3 regions of the Streptomyces sp. 3330 genome follow, and region 3 is predicted to be linked to each of the others. Evidence: riboswitches for the same ligand, from Rfam matches in the RefSeq annotation. Region 3 holds a riboswitch; each other region holds the start of a gene.
The links. Region 3 has a riboswitch for S-adenosylmethionine ahead of J2X68_RS23130 (amino acid ABC transporter permease). Riboswitches for the same ligand answer to the same signal wherever they lie in the genome.

Region 1 (5,104 bases), on a different contig from region 3:
CGCGCGGCCCGCTCCTCCGGCTTCATGGTCAGCCCCTCGTGCAGGGCGCGAGCGGTCTCCAGGACGTCGTACGGGTTCACCGTGATCGCGTCCTCGCGCAGCTCCCAGTAGGCCCCGGCCTCCCGGGACAGGACCAGCGCGCAGCCCTCGTCGGAGACGACCGGCACCTCCTTGGCGACCAGGTTCATGCCGTCGCGGATCGGGTTCACCAGGGCCACGTCGGCCAGCCGGTAGGCGGCGAGGGAGCGGGCGAAGTCGTCCTTGAGGTTCAGCAGGACCGGGGTCCAGCCGGGCGTGCCGTACGCGGTGTTGATCTCCTCGGCCAGGCGCTGCACCTCGGCCGTGTAGTCGCGGTAGACGGCGAGGTCCTGCCGTGAGGGGTAGGCGAAGGCCACATGGACGACCCGCTCGCGCCACTCCGGGTGGTCGTCGAGCAGCTGCCGGTAGGCCAGGAGCCCGCGCACGATGTTCTTGGACAGCTCGGTGCGGTCGACGCGGACGATCGCCTTGCGGCCCTCGCCGATCTCCGCCCGCAGGGACGCCATGCGCTCGTCGACGTCCGGCCGGTGCGCGCGCTCGCGCAGGAAGTCGGCGTCCGCGCCGAGGCCGTGCACGCCGATCTGCGTCTTGCCGGGGCCGCCGGTGAACTCCGTGCAGCACGCGGTGAACGCGTCCGCCCAGCGCCGGGTGAGGAAGCCCAGGCGGTCCGCGCCGAGCATGCCGTGCAGCAACTGCTCACGGACGTCCCCCGGCAGCAGCGCGAAGTAGTCCACCGGCGCCCACGGCGTGTGCGAGAAGTGTCCGATGCGCAGGTCGGGGCGCAGCTCGCGCAGCATTCCGGGGACCAGGCACAGGTGGTAGTCCTGGACCAGCACCGCCGCGCCGTCCGCCGCCTCCTCGGCCAGCGCCTGCGCGAACGCCCGGTTGTAGGTCTCGTACGACGCCCACTGGCGGCGGAACTCCGCGTCGAACGTGGGCTCCAGCGGCGTCTGGTAGAGCAGGTGGTGGACGAACCACAGCACGGAGTTGGCGATGCCGTTGTACGCGTCGGCGTGCACGTCGGCCGGGACGGCCAGCATGCGCACGCCCTCCTCGCCGACCCCGCGCCGGACCGCCTCCCGGTCGCCCTCGGAGAGCGCCGAGCACACCCACAGGGCGCCCGCCTCGGGTCCGATGGCCGACAGGCCGGAGACCAGCCCGCCGCCGCCGCGTTTCGCGTGCAGCGAGCCGTCCTCGCGCAGTTCGTAGGAGACCGGGCCGCGGTTGGACGCGACCAGCACCTCGGCGGCCCGGGCGGGAGTGTCGTGCGTGGAAGCCATACGCCTCAACCTAGCCCGGTCGGGAAACGCTCAAACGTACGGTCGCGCTGTGTGGACGGGCCGTATCCGGCCGTGTCGCCGGTGGCGGCGCCCTGCCGTATACGGCCCGTCCGGCGGTCAGGCGACCTTGCGGGTCGCGTACTCCGCGATCTCCGCCATCGGCGGCCTTTCCTCGGTGTCCACGGAGTAGGTGCGCGGCTCGAAGCCGTCCGTGCTCCGTTCGAACTGGGTGAGGGACGGGCGGATCAGGTGTCCTCGGGCCAGCCGGAGCTGGGCGGTGCGGTAGATGGCCGCGGCCATCCGGCCCAGTGCCTGTCCGTCCTGGTGACGGTGCTTGCGCACGCCGATGTCGACCTGGGCGAGGGCGTCCAGGCCCACCAGGTGCAGGGCGTCCACCAGCATGCCCAGCTCCACGCCGTAGCCGACGGGGAAGGGCAGCTGCTCCAGCAGACTGCGGCGGGCCGCGTACTCGCCGCCGAGCGGCTGCACGAACCCGGCCAGCTGCGGCCAGTGCATGTTGAGCAGCGGGCGGGCCATGAGCTCGGTGACCCGGCCGCCCTGGCCGGCCGCGCCGCCCAGCGGACGGTCGTACATGCCCTTGACCAGATCCACCCCGGGGTCGGTGAGCAGCGGGCCGACGATCCCCGTGACGAAGTCCGAGGAGAACTCCCTCAGATCGGCGTCGATGAAACAGACGATGTCCCCGGTGGTGACCAGCAGGGAGCGCCACAGGACCTCGCCCTTGCCGGGCACGGCCGGTATCCGCGGCAGGATGTCGTCCCGGTGGACGACCCGCGCGCCGGCCGCCGCGGCCACCTCGGACGTACGGTCGGTCGATCCCGAGTCGACGACCACGATCTCGTCGACGAGCGGGACCTGGTGCATGAGGTCGTGACGGATGACCGCGACGATGTCACCGACCGTCTCCTCCTCGTTCAGCGCGGGCAGGACGACGGACACCGACTGGTTCGTGGCGCGCTTCGCGGCCAGGATCCGGTGGAGCGGACGATCGGTGACGGACCAGGAGCGGGTGGCCAGCCAGCGCTCAGTTTCTCGAAGCACAGTCTGCGGCTCCTCACTGTCGTGATCACACCGGGTGCACGGGAGGTGACCGTGTGATCCATCTCGCGGTTCGGACGACTATCTCAACTGTCCTGGCCTTCGGTTACAGTCTTGAACAACGCGGATGACCATCGCATGTCCGAGGTCTCCTCCCGTTCACAACTTCATACCGCTCATCCAGAGGGGCAGAGGGATACGGCCCGATGAAGCCCCGGCAACCCTCCAGCCGGTCTCGTAACGATCACCGATCCACGTGGTGATCGCTCCGCGGGGCTCCCGGCTCGGGAAGGTGCCAAATCCGTCTCACGGCGAGATGCGTCGTGAGGAAGATGAGGAGAAAGGGCCTCGCCTCACATGGCTGCGCAGACTGTTGCAAGCACCACCGACTCCACGACGTCCTCTGCTGTCGACCTCGGTCCGGCCTCGGCGTTGAGCTGCCGCGAGTGCGGCCACCGCGTGCCCCTCGGCCCGGTCTTCGCCTGCGAGGAGTGTTTCGGCCCGCTCGAGATCGCCTACGACTTCTCCTCCTACGACACGGAGGAGCTCCGCAAGCGCATCGAGGCGGGCCCCGCGAACATCTGGCGCTACGCGCCGCTGCTGCCCGTCCCCGCGGACGTGGCCGACAAGCCCAACATCAACCCCGGGTGGACCAAGCTCGTCCAGGCCGACAACCTCGCCCGGGAACTGGGCGTCGACGCCGGCAAGCTCTTCGTCAAGGACGACTCCGGCAACCCGACGCACTCCTTCAAGGACCGTGTCGTCGCCCAGGCCATCGAGGCCGCCCGCGCCTTCGGCTTCACCACGCTCTCCTGCTCCTCCACGGGCAACCTGGCCGGCGCCGTCGGCGCCGCGGCCGCCCGGGCGGGCTTCCGGTCCTGCGTGTTCATCCCGCACGACCTGGAGCAGGGCAAGGTCGTCATGGCCGCGATCTACGGCGGCGAACTCGTCGGCATCGAGGGCAACTACGACGACGTCAACCGCTTCTGCTCCGAGCTCATCGGCGACCCGGCGGGCGAGGGCTGGGGCTTCGTCAACGTCAACCTGCGGCCGTACTACGCGGAGGGCTCCAAGACGCTGGCGTACGAGATCTGCGAGCAGCTCGGCTGGCGGCTGCCGGACCAGCTGGTCGTGCCGATCGCCTCCGGCTCCCAGCTCACGAAGATCGACAAGGGCCTGCAGGAGCTGATCAGGCTCGGGCTGGTCGAGGACAAGCCGTACAAGATCTTCGGCGCGCAGGCCGAGGGCTGCTCTCCGGTGTCCGTGGCCTACAAGGCCGGGCACGACGTGGTCCGCCCGCAGAAGCCGAACACCATCGCCAAGTCGCTGGCCATCGGCAACCCGGCGGACGGTCCGTACGTCCTCGACATCGCGCGGCGGACCGGCGGCGCGGTGGAGGACGTGAACGACGAGCAGGTCGTCGACGCGATCAAGCTGCTGGCGCGGACCGAGGGCATCTTCGCGGAGACCGCCGGCGGTGTGACCGTGGGTGTGACGCGCAAGCTGATCGAGAACGGTCTTCTCGACCCGACCAAGACGACCGTCGTCCTCAACACGGGCGACGGACTGAAGACCCTGGACGCGGTGGCCGGCACCGGGCTGACCGCGACCATCCGTCCGAACCTCGACTCCTTCCGAGAGGCTGGCCTCGCGTCATGAGCGTCAACGTCCGCATCCCCACCATCCTGCGCACCTACACCGGCGGCCAGGCCGAGGTGAAGGCCGAGGGAGCCACCCTCGGCGAGGTCATCGCCGACCTGGAGAAGAACCACACGGGCATCGCGGCGCGCGTCCTGGACGACCAGGGCAAGCTGCGCCGGTTCGTCAACGTGTACGTGAACGACGACGACGTCCGCTTCGAGCAGGGTCTGGAGACGGCCACTCCGGACGGCGCCGGCGTCTCCATCATCCCGGCCGTCGCCGGCGGCTGACCGTAGTTCAGTACCCGTCGGTAGTAACCGTCGGTAACAGCGATTACCGAGCGTTCATCGAATTGCCCTCTCCGCGATAGAAGCGGAGGGGGCAATTCAGCGTGGTTGAGCGCGGTACAGTTGGGGAACCCGGTCCGGATCACCGGATCCGGAGCCTTTGATTTCTGCCCCGAGCCCGACAAGAAGCAGCCAATATGCGCGCCGCTTCCGTGGCTTTTGAGGCTTATGCAGGGCCCGACTTGCCCTCAATTCAGGCGAATTCTCGCCACATTCCGGATCCCGTGCGTCCGGAATTCTCGTCCGACTGACCTGTTGCAGACGGCAGTTGGACAGATACATTCAGCCGCGGTCGACGCGTTCCGGCGCACGCCCCCAAGCCAACCGGGGGGTGAGGTCTGACCCGGATCCGCGAAGTGTGGATCTGTGCAAGGGCCAGTAATAGGGGAGTTAGGCATGGCTCAGGGCACCGTCAAATGGTTCAACGCGGAGAAGGGGTACGGCTTCATCGCGGTCGACGGTGGTGCGGATGTTTTCGTCCACTACAGCGCGATCCAGATGGACGGCTACCGCACCCTGGAAGAGGGTCAGCGGGTCGATTTCGAGATCTCGCAGGGTCAGAAGGGGCCGCAGGCGGACATGGTCCGGCTCGCGACCGGCTGAAGCACGCGCCGACTGAAAGCGTCGTTCTTCTGTACAACTGACGAAGGGCTCGCACCCCCACGGGGCGCGAGCCCTTCGGTCTGTCCGGGTGCGCCCGCGAGGCCTGGCCGAGGCGTCGTCCGGACGCCTGCGGAG
Region 2 (5,104 bases), on a different contig from region 3:
CGCGAGCACCACATCCTGGACCGGCCGCGCAACGCCCCGACGCGCACCGCGCTGGGCGTCGCCTGGGTCACGATGTACATGATCATGCTGGTCGGCGGTGGCAACGACCTGTGGGCCACCCACCTCCACCTGTCGATCAACGCGATCACCTGGTTCGTCCGGATCTTCTTCATCGCCGGACCGGTCATCGCGTACATCGTCACCAAGCGGATCTGCCTCGGCCTCCAGCGCCGGGACCGGGACAAGGTGCTGCACGGTCGCGAGACCGGCACCATCAAGCGCCTGCCGCACGGTGAGTTCATCGAGATCCACGAGCCGCTCAGCCAGGAGCAGCTGCACACCCTCACGGCGCACGAGCAGTACGAGCCGGCCGCGATCGGCGCCGCCGTCGACGAGAACGGCGTCGAGCGCAAGGTGAAGGGCAAGGAGAAGCTCCGCGCCAAGATCAGCGGTGCGTACTTCGGTGAGGACCAGCAGATTCCGAAGCCCACCGTGGAGGAGTACAAGGAGATCACGAGCGGCCACGGCCACCACTGATCGCTGAGGCGTCGCCACGCCACAGGAAAGGGCCCCGTCCGGTCTTCGGACGGGGCCCTTTGCCGTGCCCACCGGCTGGATAGGGTGGGGTGCACCTCGTTACGAGGCGCACGACGCACACGACGACACACAGGAGCGGCTATGAGCGCTGTGACCCCCGCTGGAGGCGACACCGCGGCGGGCCGTTCCTGGCCCGAGGTGCTGAACGGCCTGCTGTACGGTCGCGACCAGGACGCCGACGCCACGTTCTGGGCGCTGGACCGGATCATGCGCGGGGAGGCGACCGACGCGCAGATCGCCGGTTTCGTGGTGGCGCTGCGGGCCAAGGGCGAGACCGTCGCGGAGATCAACGGGCTCGTCCGGGCGATGTACGAGCACGCCAACCTGATCGAGGTGCCCGGCCCGACCGTCGACATCGTCGGCACGGGCGGCGACGGCGCGAAGACGGTCAACATCTCCACGATGTCGGCGATCGTCGTGGCCGGCTCGGGCGCCACGGTCGTCAAGCACGGCAACCGGGCCGCGTCCTCCGCGTCCGGCGCCTCCGACGTCCTGGAGAAGCTCGGCGTCAATCTGGAGCTGACCCCGCGGCGGGTGGCCGAGGTGGCCCAGGAGGCCGGGATCACCTTCTGCTTCGCCATCAAGTTCCACCCGGCGCTGCGTCATGTGGGCGCCGCCCGGGGCCAGTTGGGCATCCGCACGGTGTTCAACGTGCTCGGCCCGCTCACCAACCCCGCCAAGGTGCGGGCCCAGGCGGTCGGGGTCGCGGACCCGCGGATGGCGCCGGTCGTCGCGGGCGTCTTCGCCGAGCGCGGCAACTCGTCCCTGGTCTTCCGGGGCGACGACGGTCTCGACGAGCTGACCACGACGGCCACCTCCCACGTGTGGGTCGTCCGCGACGGCAAGGTCACCGAGGAGACCTTCGACCCGCGGGACGTCGGGCTCGACCTGGTCCCGGTGGAGGCGCTGCGCGGCGGTGACCCGTCGTACAACGCGGAGGTCGCCCGCCGCCTGCTGGAGGGCGAGAAGGGCCCGGTGCGGGACGCCGTGCTGCTGAACTCGGCGGCGGCCCTCGTGGCCCTGGAGCCGGGCTCCGGGACCCTCGCCGAGCAACTGCGCCTCGGCATGGACAAGGCGGCCGCGTCGATCGACTCGGGGGCGGCCAAGCGGGCGCTGGACCGCTGGGTCGCGGCGACCAACGCGTAGCGCCGCACGGCCGATGGCCGTCCCGCGATCCGGACACGGGTTGCGGGACGGCGATCACTTCACGTACGTTCCTGTGTCAGGTCATGAGTGACAGTCATGAGGCCCCGGCCGACTGTCCGGCAACCCTCCGTCCGTGGCGGGGTGCCCCGGGTGAAGACCAGGCCGTAGGCAGCGAGGTCTACGGCAAGCGCGGACCCCTCGCACTCGTCTGAGTGAGTACCGCCAGGGGTCCTGGTCGTTCGAGGGAGCCTTCCGTGAGCAAGCGAATGCGATAGGGCGTAGAGCCCCGCCTCCGCATACCCCTTTCACCTTCCTCCGTGCTCGAGCCCTGTCCGCTCGCACGGCGGTTCCCCCTTGCCTCACACGGGAGTTCGCCATGTCCGTCTCCACCGCTGCCACCGCCCGTACGGTTTGTGCCCCGCTGCCCGTTCTGGGCCGGGATGTCACGGTCCCGCTCGTGACGGGCGGCGAGGTCACCTACGCGGCGCTCGACTACGCGGCCAGCGCCCCCGCCCTCCAGCGCGTCTGGGACGACGTGGCGGCCTACGCCCCGTACTACGGCAGCGTCCACCGCGGCGCCGGCTACCTCTCGCAGCTGTCCACGGACCTCTTCGAGAACGCCCGCAGGACGGTGGCCGAGTTCCTGGACTGCCGCTCCGACGACCAGCTGGTCTTCACCCGCTCGACGACGGACTCCCTCAACCTGCTGGCGCGCGCCCTGCCCGCCGACTGCCAGGTCTTCGTCTTCGAGACCGAGCACCACGCCTCGCTGCTGCCCTGGCAGGACGCCCGGGTCACGTACCTGAACGCGCCGCGCACCCCGGGCCAGGCCGTCGGGACGCTGGAGCGGGCCCTCGCCGAGCGCGACCCGCACGGTCCGGCCCTGGTCTGCGTCACCGGCGCCTCGAACGTCACCGGCGAGCTGTGGCCGGTACGCGAGCTGGCGGCCGCCGCGCACGCGCACGGCGCCCGGATCGTCCTGGACGCCGCCCAGCTGGCCCCGCACCACCCGGTCTCCGTGCGGGAGCTCGACGTCGACTGGGTGGCCTTCTCCGGTCACAAGCTGTACGCGCCCTTCGGCGCCGGCGTGCTGGCCGGCCGCGCCGACTGGCTGGCGGCGGCCGATCCCTACCTCGCGGGCGGCGGCGCCAGCCGCAAGGTCACCCGGCGCGAGGACGGGGGAGTGGACGTGGAGTGGCACGAGAGCGCCGCCCGCCACGAGGCCGGCTCCCCGAACGTGATCGGCGCCTACTCCATCGCCTCGGCCTGCAAGGCCCTCACCGAGGCGGGCTTCGACGACCTGGTCGCCCGGGAGGAGTACCTGATCGGGAGGGTCCGGGCCGGACTGGCCGAGGTCCCGCAGGTCAGGGTGCTGTCCCTGTTCGGCGACGACGCCCCGCGGGTCGGCGTGATCTCCTTCGTCGTCGAGGGCTGGAACAGCTCCCACTTCGCCGCCGCCCTGTCCGCCGAGTACGGCATCGGGGTCCGTGACGGCCTCTTCTGCGCCCACCCGCTGGTGCGCACCCTGCTGGGCAGCGACCCCCAGACCCAGGGCGAGTGCGGCGCACCCGAGGCGGCGCCCGGCGAGAAGTCCCTCAACGCGATCCGGGTGAGCTTCGGCGCGGGAACCCCGGACGAGCACGTGGAGCGCTTCGTGAACGCGGTGCGCGAACTGGTGAGCGAGGGCGCCCGGTGGCAGTACCGGACGGAAGACGGCCGCTGCGTGCCCGCGGTGTGAGCGACGGTCCGCCGGAGGCGGTGTTCAGCCGGTCAGGAGTCCAGCCCGATCGCGAACGCCGCCTCCAGGTCGTGCTGCGAATAGGTGCGGAAGGCGACGTGTGTGTCCGTGCCCTCGACCCCGGGGATCTTGCTGATGCTGCCCGGGATGACCTCCGCCAGGTCCTCGTGCTCCTTCACCCGCACCATGGCGATCAGGTCGTACGTCCCGGTGACCGAGAAGACCTCGCTGACGGAGTCCAGCGAAGCGATCCGCTCCGCGATCTCGGGAATCCGGTCCACGCTGGTCTTGATGAGGACGATCGCGGTGATCACGGCTGGTTCTCTCCCTCGGGAGCCGGAGCTGGGGCGGGCTTCACTCTACGCGCCCGCCCGTCTCCCGCCGCTGCCCTTCCGGGGCCTCCCGTCCGGCCCTTCCCGACGCCGAAACGGGCCCACGCGTAGAGGAGCCCCAGGCCGAAGCCCACCAGGTGCGCCAGATAGGCCACCCCAGGCCCCTGGGGGGCCCGCCCCGCCGCGACCCACTGGAGGGCCGCCCAGAAGGGCAGCACGACCCACGCGGGGAAGCGCAGCGGCAGGAAGAACAGGAACGGCAGGAGACTGGTCACCCGCGCCCGTGGGAACAGACAGAGAAAGGCGCCGAGCACCGCGGAGATCGCCCCGGAGGCGCCGACCAGGGACTGCGAGGACTCGGCGTTGGCGGCCGCATAGCCCAGCAGGGCCAGACAGCCGCAGCCCAGGTAGAAGAGCGTGAACTCGACGCGGCCCATCCGGCCCTCGGTCATCGTCCCGAAGACGTAGAGGAAGAGCATGTTGCCCAGGAGATGCACCCAGCTTCCGTGGACGAACAGGGCCGTGGCCGGGGTCAGGGCGGCCCGTGGCGTGCCCTCGAAGAGCTCGCCGGGCACCACGCCCCAGCGCCGGAAGTAGGCGCGCTGCGCGGCCAGCAGCTCGTCGCCGGAGCCGTACACCGGGTTGAAGCCCGAGGCGGGCCCGATCAGGAAGATCAGGCAGCACAGGGCGATCAGTGCGTAGGTCACCGGCGCCGGGCGGTCGCGGACCACCCTGCCGACCGTCCCGTTCCAGTTGCCGCTCACGAGAACAAAGCATGACGTAACCGGACGCAGTCGCCCGGACCGCCTCGCCGCCGCGGACGGATGGGCGGCGAGTACCCGCCAGGCCGTAGGGTTACGAGCCATACACGCGGGGGAGCCTCCGGCCCGACCCCGGCAACTGGAAGCACGACACCAGAAGGATGTGGAAAGCCACGATGACGGTTCCCCTGCCGACCGCCACGACGCGGTGGCGCTGCACGCTCTGCGGCAACCTCACGCGGTTCGACGTGACGCGCTCGTCGAAGGTCGTCGAGTACGTGCACCTCGATCTCGCGGGCGAGCCGAAGGTCGAGGAGCGCGAGGTGGTCAGTGAGACCATCGAGTCGGTGCGGTGCCGCTGGTGCAACGCCGTGGACCAGGTGGAACTCGTGGATCGGCCCGGCGCCGGCTCCTGACGGGAGGCGGCCCCGCACAGGTATTGGGGTGTGACGGATGGTGGAGAGCGCAGGCGGGGGGCCGGGCGACGGCGCCGCCGAGATGCTCGACCGTCCGCTGCCGGACGGCGTGCG
Region 3 (5,104 bases):
GACGTTGTAGGCGATGCCGGGGTTGGGTCCGAAGTACGCGTCGATCTTGCCGCTGGCGAGCGCCAGGTAGATGCCGTTGCGGTCCGGGTAGTACTTGACGGTGAGCTTCTTGCCCTCGGACTCCAGCTTCTTCTTCCACTCCAGGAGGATCTTCTCCTGGTTGGTGCCGGAGCCGACGGTGACGGTCAGACCGGCGAGGTTCTCGTAGTCGCCGTCGAAGTTCCACGTGCTGGACTTCTTGACCTCCCAGCCGAGGTTGTCCTGGCGGTAGGAGGCGAACTCGTACTTCTTCTTGCGCTCCTCGGTGTCGGTGATGTTCGAGAAGCCGACGTCGACCTTGCCGCTGTCGATGCCGACGAAGAGGTTCTCCCAGGTGAAGTTCTTCGTCTCCGGCTCCAGTCCGAGGACCGCGGCCACCAGCCGGCCGAGGTCGGGCTCGGCGCCGGTGAGGGTCTTCTGGTCGTCGCCGACGTAGGCGAGCGGGGCGAAGCCGGAGGGCAGGGCGCCGATGCCGATGTTCAGCTTGCCGCTCTTCCTGATCGCGTCGGGCAGTTCGGCGCTGATGGACTTGACCTCGGAGACCTTCAGGGCGGTCTCCTCGGCGGCGCCGTTGGACACCCGGCCGATGGTCACGCTGCCGGCGGCGCTGCCGGTCGTGGTGGCGGCCTCGCTGTCACCACCGCAGGCGGCGAGCCCGGTGGCGAGGGTGGCGACCGCGGTCGCCGCGGTGATGCCGCGGATCAGGCTGCGTCGGGTGAAGTGGGCAGACATGGCCGTCCTTTGTCGCTGGTGAGCTGGGTGGTGGCGTGGGGGGAAGTCGTGGGGCGCGTCGGTGCCGGAGCACCTCGCCGTCGGTGTCAGAGCACCTTGCTGAGGAAGTCCCGTGTCCGCTCGTGCCGCGGTCTGTCGAGGACCTCGCCCGGCGGGCCCTGCTCGACGATCTTCCCGCCGTCGATGAAGACGACCCGGTCGGCGACCTCACGGGCGAAGCCGACCTCGTGGGTGACGATGACGAGCGTGGTGCCGCTGGTCGCCAGGTCCTTGATGACGGCGAGGACCTCGCCTACGAGCTCGGGGTCGAGCGCGGAGGTGGGCTCGTCGAAGAGGATCACGCCGGGCCGCAGGGCGAGGGCGCGGGCGATGGCGACCCGCTGCTGCTGGCCGCCGGACAGCTGCCGGGGGTAGGCGGCGGCCTTGTCGGCGAGGCCCACCCGGTCGAGGAGTTCACGGGCCAGTTCCAGGGCGGCGGCCTTGGCGAGTCTCCCGGTGGCGACCGGCGCGGCGGCGACGTTGTCGAGCACGGTCAGATGCGGGAAGAGGTTGAAGTTCTGGAAGACGAAGCCGATCCGGCCGCGCTGGCTCAGGATGGCCCGTTCGCTCAGCTCGCGCAGCCGGTCGCCGTGCCGGCGGACGCCGATCGGCTCGCCGTTGACGCTGACGTAGCCGATCTCGGGCTTCTCCAGGTGGTTGATGACCCGCAGCAGGGTGGACTTGCCGGAGCCGGACGGGCCGAGGATCACGGTGACCTCGCCGGGCCGGACGGTCAGGCTCACCCCGTCCAGGACCCGGTGGGCGCCGTACCACTTGTGCACGTCGTGCACCTCGACGGCGGCGGGCACGATCCCGGCGATCTCGGAGCTCTGCAGGGTCTCGGTGGTCATACGGCGGCCTCCCGGCGGATGCGGGCCCGCAGGTCGGTGAGACCGGTCCGCAGTTTCTGGAGCGGCGTCGGCGGCAGGGAACGCGTGGCGCCCCGGGCGTAGTACCGCTCGACGTAGAACTGGACGACGGAGACGAGGCTGGTCAGGATCAGGTACCAGACGGTGACGACCAGCAGCAGCGGCACGATGTCGCCGGGGTAGGTGGCCCCCATGGTCTGCGCGGTGCCGAACAGGTCGAGCAGGGACACGTAGAAGACCAGCGAGGTGGACTTGACCAGGCCGATCAGCTGGTTGACGTAGTTCGGCGTGATCGACCGCAGGGCCTGCGGGAAGACGATCTTCCAGAACTGGTAGCGCTTGGGCAGGCCGAGCGCGGCGGCAGCCTCGTGCTGGCCCTGGTCGACGGAGAGGATGCCGCCGCGGACCACTTCGGCGGCGTAGGCCGCCTCGTTGAGGCTGAGGCCGACGACGGCGATCACCATGTCGGTGGCCAGCCGCGACTCGTCGAAGCGGAAGAACGCCGGGCCGAAGGGGACCCCCACGCTCAGGGTCTGGTACAGGGCGCTGAAGTTGTAGAGGAAGAGCAGCACCACGATCAGCGGGATGGAGCGCAGCGCCCAGACGTAGGTCCAGCTCACCGCGCGCAGCACCGGGCTCTTCGAGAGCCGGGCGAGGGCGAGCAGGATGCCGCCGAGCAGGCCCAGCACCGCGCTGTAGGCGGCCACTTCGAGGGTGATCAGCAGTCCGTCGAGGATGACCGGCCGCAGGAACCAGTAGCCGAAACGGTCCCACTGGTAGAAGGGGTTGGAGATCAGTCCGTGGGTGAACTGCGCCACCAGGACCAGGGCCACGGCGGTGGCGATCCAGCGTCCGGGCCTGCGCAGCGGCTGGACGCGCTGGGCGGTGCGCTTCTCTGACGGGACGACGGCGGCGGGCGCGGCCTCGGCGAGGGTCACGGCGCCTGGGGGTTCACTCATGAGGGGGCTCCGGCGGGAGTCGGACACCCCGGGTCACGGCGGACGTGCGTGGCCGGACGCGCTTCGGCGGGGCGGTGGGAACCGCTCCGCGGGCGCGAACGGGGCATGGCGCACGGACGCGTGCAGGAGACCGGGGTGGGGCGGACAACGGGACACCGCTCGGGCGGTGTTCGTCAGGAACGCGGAGGCGGGGCTGCGGTGCGAGGGGTTCGTTCAGCCCCGACAGCGGGCACGGCCCGGTGCGGTACACAGTGCGCTGTTCACGCGCAGGAGGTCGACGGCGCGGTTGGCGACGAGGATGTCGAGGTACGGCCGTACGCAGCCCCGGGGGCGACGCGGCGCCGTCCGAAGAGCTGCGTACATGTCCGTCACCATCACTGTTCCGGCCCCCGAGGGGCCCTCGCGCTTACCGATGCGTCATTACCGAAACGTCGGTCCGGTCGTCACCTGGGGCACCCCACCGCGGAGCGAGGGTTGCCGGTCAGCAAGCCAGGGCTTGTCGCTGACGCTCATGACCGTTCTGGGCCGTAAGTAAGACAGTTGCCCGAACGAATGTCAACGGCTGTCCGGTGGATGGACCAGGTCAGGGCCGGTCGACCTGCGGTCGGACCGCCGAACCGTCCGCCGCGTGGGTCTCCCAGTCCAGGATCTGGACGGCGGCGCCGGCGGCCTCCAGGCCCTGGCAACGGGCGTGATGACGGCGGGAGACGGCGTCGAGGTCAAGATGGGCGCCGAAGGCCGGGTGAGCGGCCAGCCGGCGGGCGTAGGCCCAGAGCGCGGGGTGGTCGGCGACGCGGTGCACGGCGGCCGCGTCGAGGTGATAGCGGTGCACGGTGTCGAGTTGGACCAGGGTGACCCACAACTCGACGTCAGCTGCCGTGATCTGATCGCTGATCAGGTACTCGTGGGCACCGAGCCCGCGTTCCAGCACCCCGAGCGTGCCGAGCAGGGTGTCGAGGGCGGCGGCGCGCTCCGCCCCCGCGGTGTCGGCCGCTCCGGCGCGCTGGGCGGCCTCCTCGATGCCCTGGGCGCACATCCGCTCGACGGCCTCGATCTGCGACTCCGCGCCGCACGGGTACAGGGGGGGCCGGCCGGCGCCGAAGCGCCGGGCGAGGTCACGGGCGATGTCGGGGCCGTGGCTGCTGACGATGCGCCCCGACCAGTCGTCGCTGAGCACGGGCGCGAGGGCGGGTCCGGTGTACCGGTGCGCGCTGGCGTCGTACAGCGGACGCAGCGCGGAGTGGCCTCCGTCGGGGCAGTCCGGGACGGCGGGCAGGAAGGTGACCGGGCAGGCCTTGCCCAGGCCGAGGAGGCTGTGGGTGACGGCGATGCGCAGACAGTCGGGGTCGGCCGGGGCCAGATGGAGGCGGTAGCGGCGCGGCACCGCGTAGTGGCCGCTGCGCGCGTCGCGGCCGATCCGGCCCCGGAAGGGGGCGGCGGGTCGGGGGGACGGGTGGGCGGCCAGTGGCGTGACGGACATGACTCTCCCCGGGGGCGGGACGCACGACGGGCGTGCGCGCGGCGGATGCGACGTCGAAGAGGGAGGTGCGGACCTCGTCCGCCCGCGCCGGGTGCGGCCGCGTCCGGGGGACACCGCCGGTGCGGTTCGGCGCGGGGACGGGCCCGGCTCAGTCCTGGAACCTGATGGCGCTGCAGACGCGCTTCAGGTCGATGTGACGGCGGGAGGTGAGAAGGGGTGACGACCACGCCGTGCGGCCCGCTCGGCCGGTGGTCGGCTCCCGTCGCCCCATCGTTTCCCTACCCGTTCACTAGGATTCCCGGATCGAGTGTCGATCCGCCTCGAGCCGCCGTCAAGGGGGCGTCCACCAGGTGAATACCGGCACCCCGGGAAGGGGCCCCGTCACGGCAGGGCGGCGCGGCGGGTGGGGCGGCATCCGCCCCGCCCGGGCCGCCCGGGCCGACGCGCAGGGCGCGGCTCCTCAGCTCTCCCGCCGGGGGCGCCAGAACACCGCCAGCAGCCCGGCCGTCGCGACGACGCCCACCCCGAGCACCACCCCGGCGCCCGTCCAGCCGGTCACCGCGAGGTCCGCGGCCTCGTCCACCGCGTACTCCCCCGGCCCCCAGGCCCCCAGCGCCACCACGAGGACGCCCAGGACGAGGACGTACTCGTAGCCCTCCTTGAACACGAAGAAGCCGTTGCGGCGGTGTGCGAGCAGGCCCGCGACCAGCATCACGGACAGCACGGCCGCGCAGGCCAGCGAGGTGAGGAAACCCGCCACCAACAGCACGCCCGCGCCGAGTTCGGTGAGGACGCTGAGCCATGCCTGGAGTCTCGGGCGGGTGAGTCCGAGCCCGCCGAACCAGCCGGCGGTGCCGGAGATGCCGCCCCCGCCGCGCCAGTGGTTCCAGCCGTGCGCCACCATCACCACGCCGAGCACGACCCGTACGAGCAGCAGCGCGGTGTCCGAAGCCTCACTCATCGCCCAACCCCTTCGCCATCGGCGG

Region 1: another riboswitch for S-adenosylmethionine. It lies ahead of thrC (threonine synthase); the one in region 3 lies ahead of J2X68_RS23130 (amino acid ABC transporter permease).
Region 2: another riboswitch for S-adenosylmethionine. It lies ahead of J2X68_RS00235 (aminotransferase class V-fold PLP-dependent enzyme); the one in region 3 lies ahead of J2X68_RS23130 (amino acid ABC transporter permease).

The regions. Positions count from the first base shown of each region.
Region 1 is NZ_JAVDVA010000003.1:130,478-135,581, forward strand. It holds gene J2X68_RS06540 (trehalose-6-phosphate synthase) at 1-1,319, opposite strand, end outside; gene J2X68_RS06545 (glucosyl-3-phosphoglycerate synthase) at 1,437-2,381, opposite strand; SAM riboswitch class I at 2,552-2,717, shown strand; gene thrC (threonine synthase) at 2,736-4,037, shown strand; gene J2X68_RS06555 (ubiquitin-like small modifier protein 1) at 4,034-4,309, shown strand; gene J2X68_RS06560 (cold-shock protein) at 4,763-4,969, shown strand.
Region 2 is NZ_JAVDVA010000001.1:45,278-50,381, reverse strand. It holds gene J2X68_RS00245 (cytochrome bc complex cytochrome b subunit) at 1-537, shown strand, start outside; gene trpD (anthranilate phosphoribosyltransferase) at 679-1,743, shown strand; SAM riboswitch class IV at 1,823-1,939, shown strand; gene J2X68_RS00235 (aminotransferase class V-fold PLP-dependent enzyme) at 2,120-3,481, shown strand; gene J2X68_RS00230 (Lrp/AsnC family transcriptional regulator) at 3,514-3,795, opposite strand; gene J2X68_RS00225 (rhomboid family intramembrane serine protease) at 3,792-4,577, opposite strand; gene J2X68_RS00220 (hypothetical protein) at 4,751-4,990, shown strand; gene J2X68_RS00215 (NYN domain-containing protein) at 5,028-5,104, shown strand, end outside.
Region 3 is NZ_JAVDVA010000014.1:45,602-50,705, reverse strand. It holds gene J2X68_RS23140 (transporter substrate-binding domain-containing protein) at 1-771, opposite strand, end outside; gene J2X68_RS23135 (amino acid ABC transporter ATP-binding protein) at 858-1,661, opposite strand; gene J2X68_RS23130 (amino acid ABC transporter permease) at 1,658-2,638, opposite strand; SAM riboswitch class IV at 3,036-3,155, opposite strand; gene J2X68_RS23125 (glutathione S-transferase C-terminal domain-containing protein) at 3,222-4,118, opposite strand; gene J2X68_RS23120 (DoxX family protein) at 4,579-5,079, opposite strand.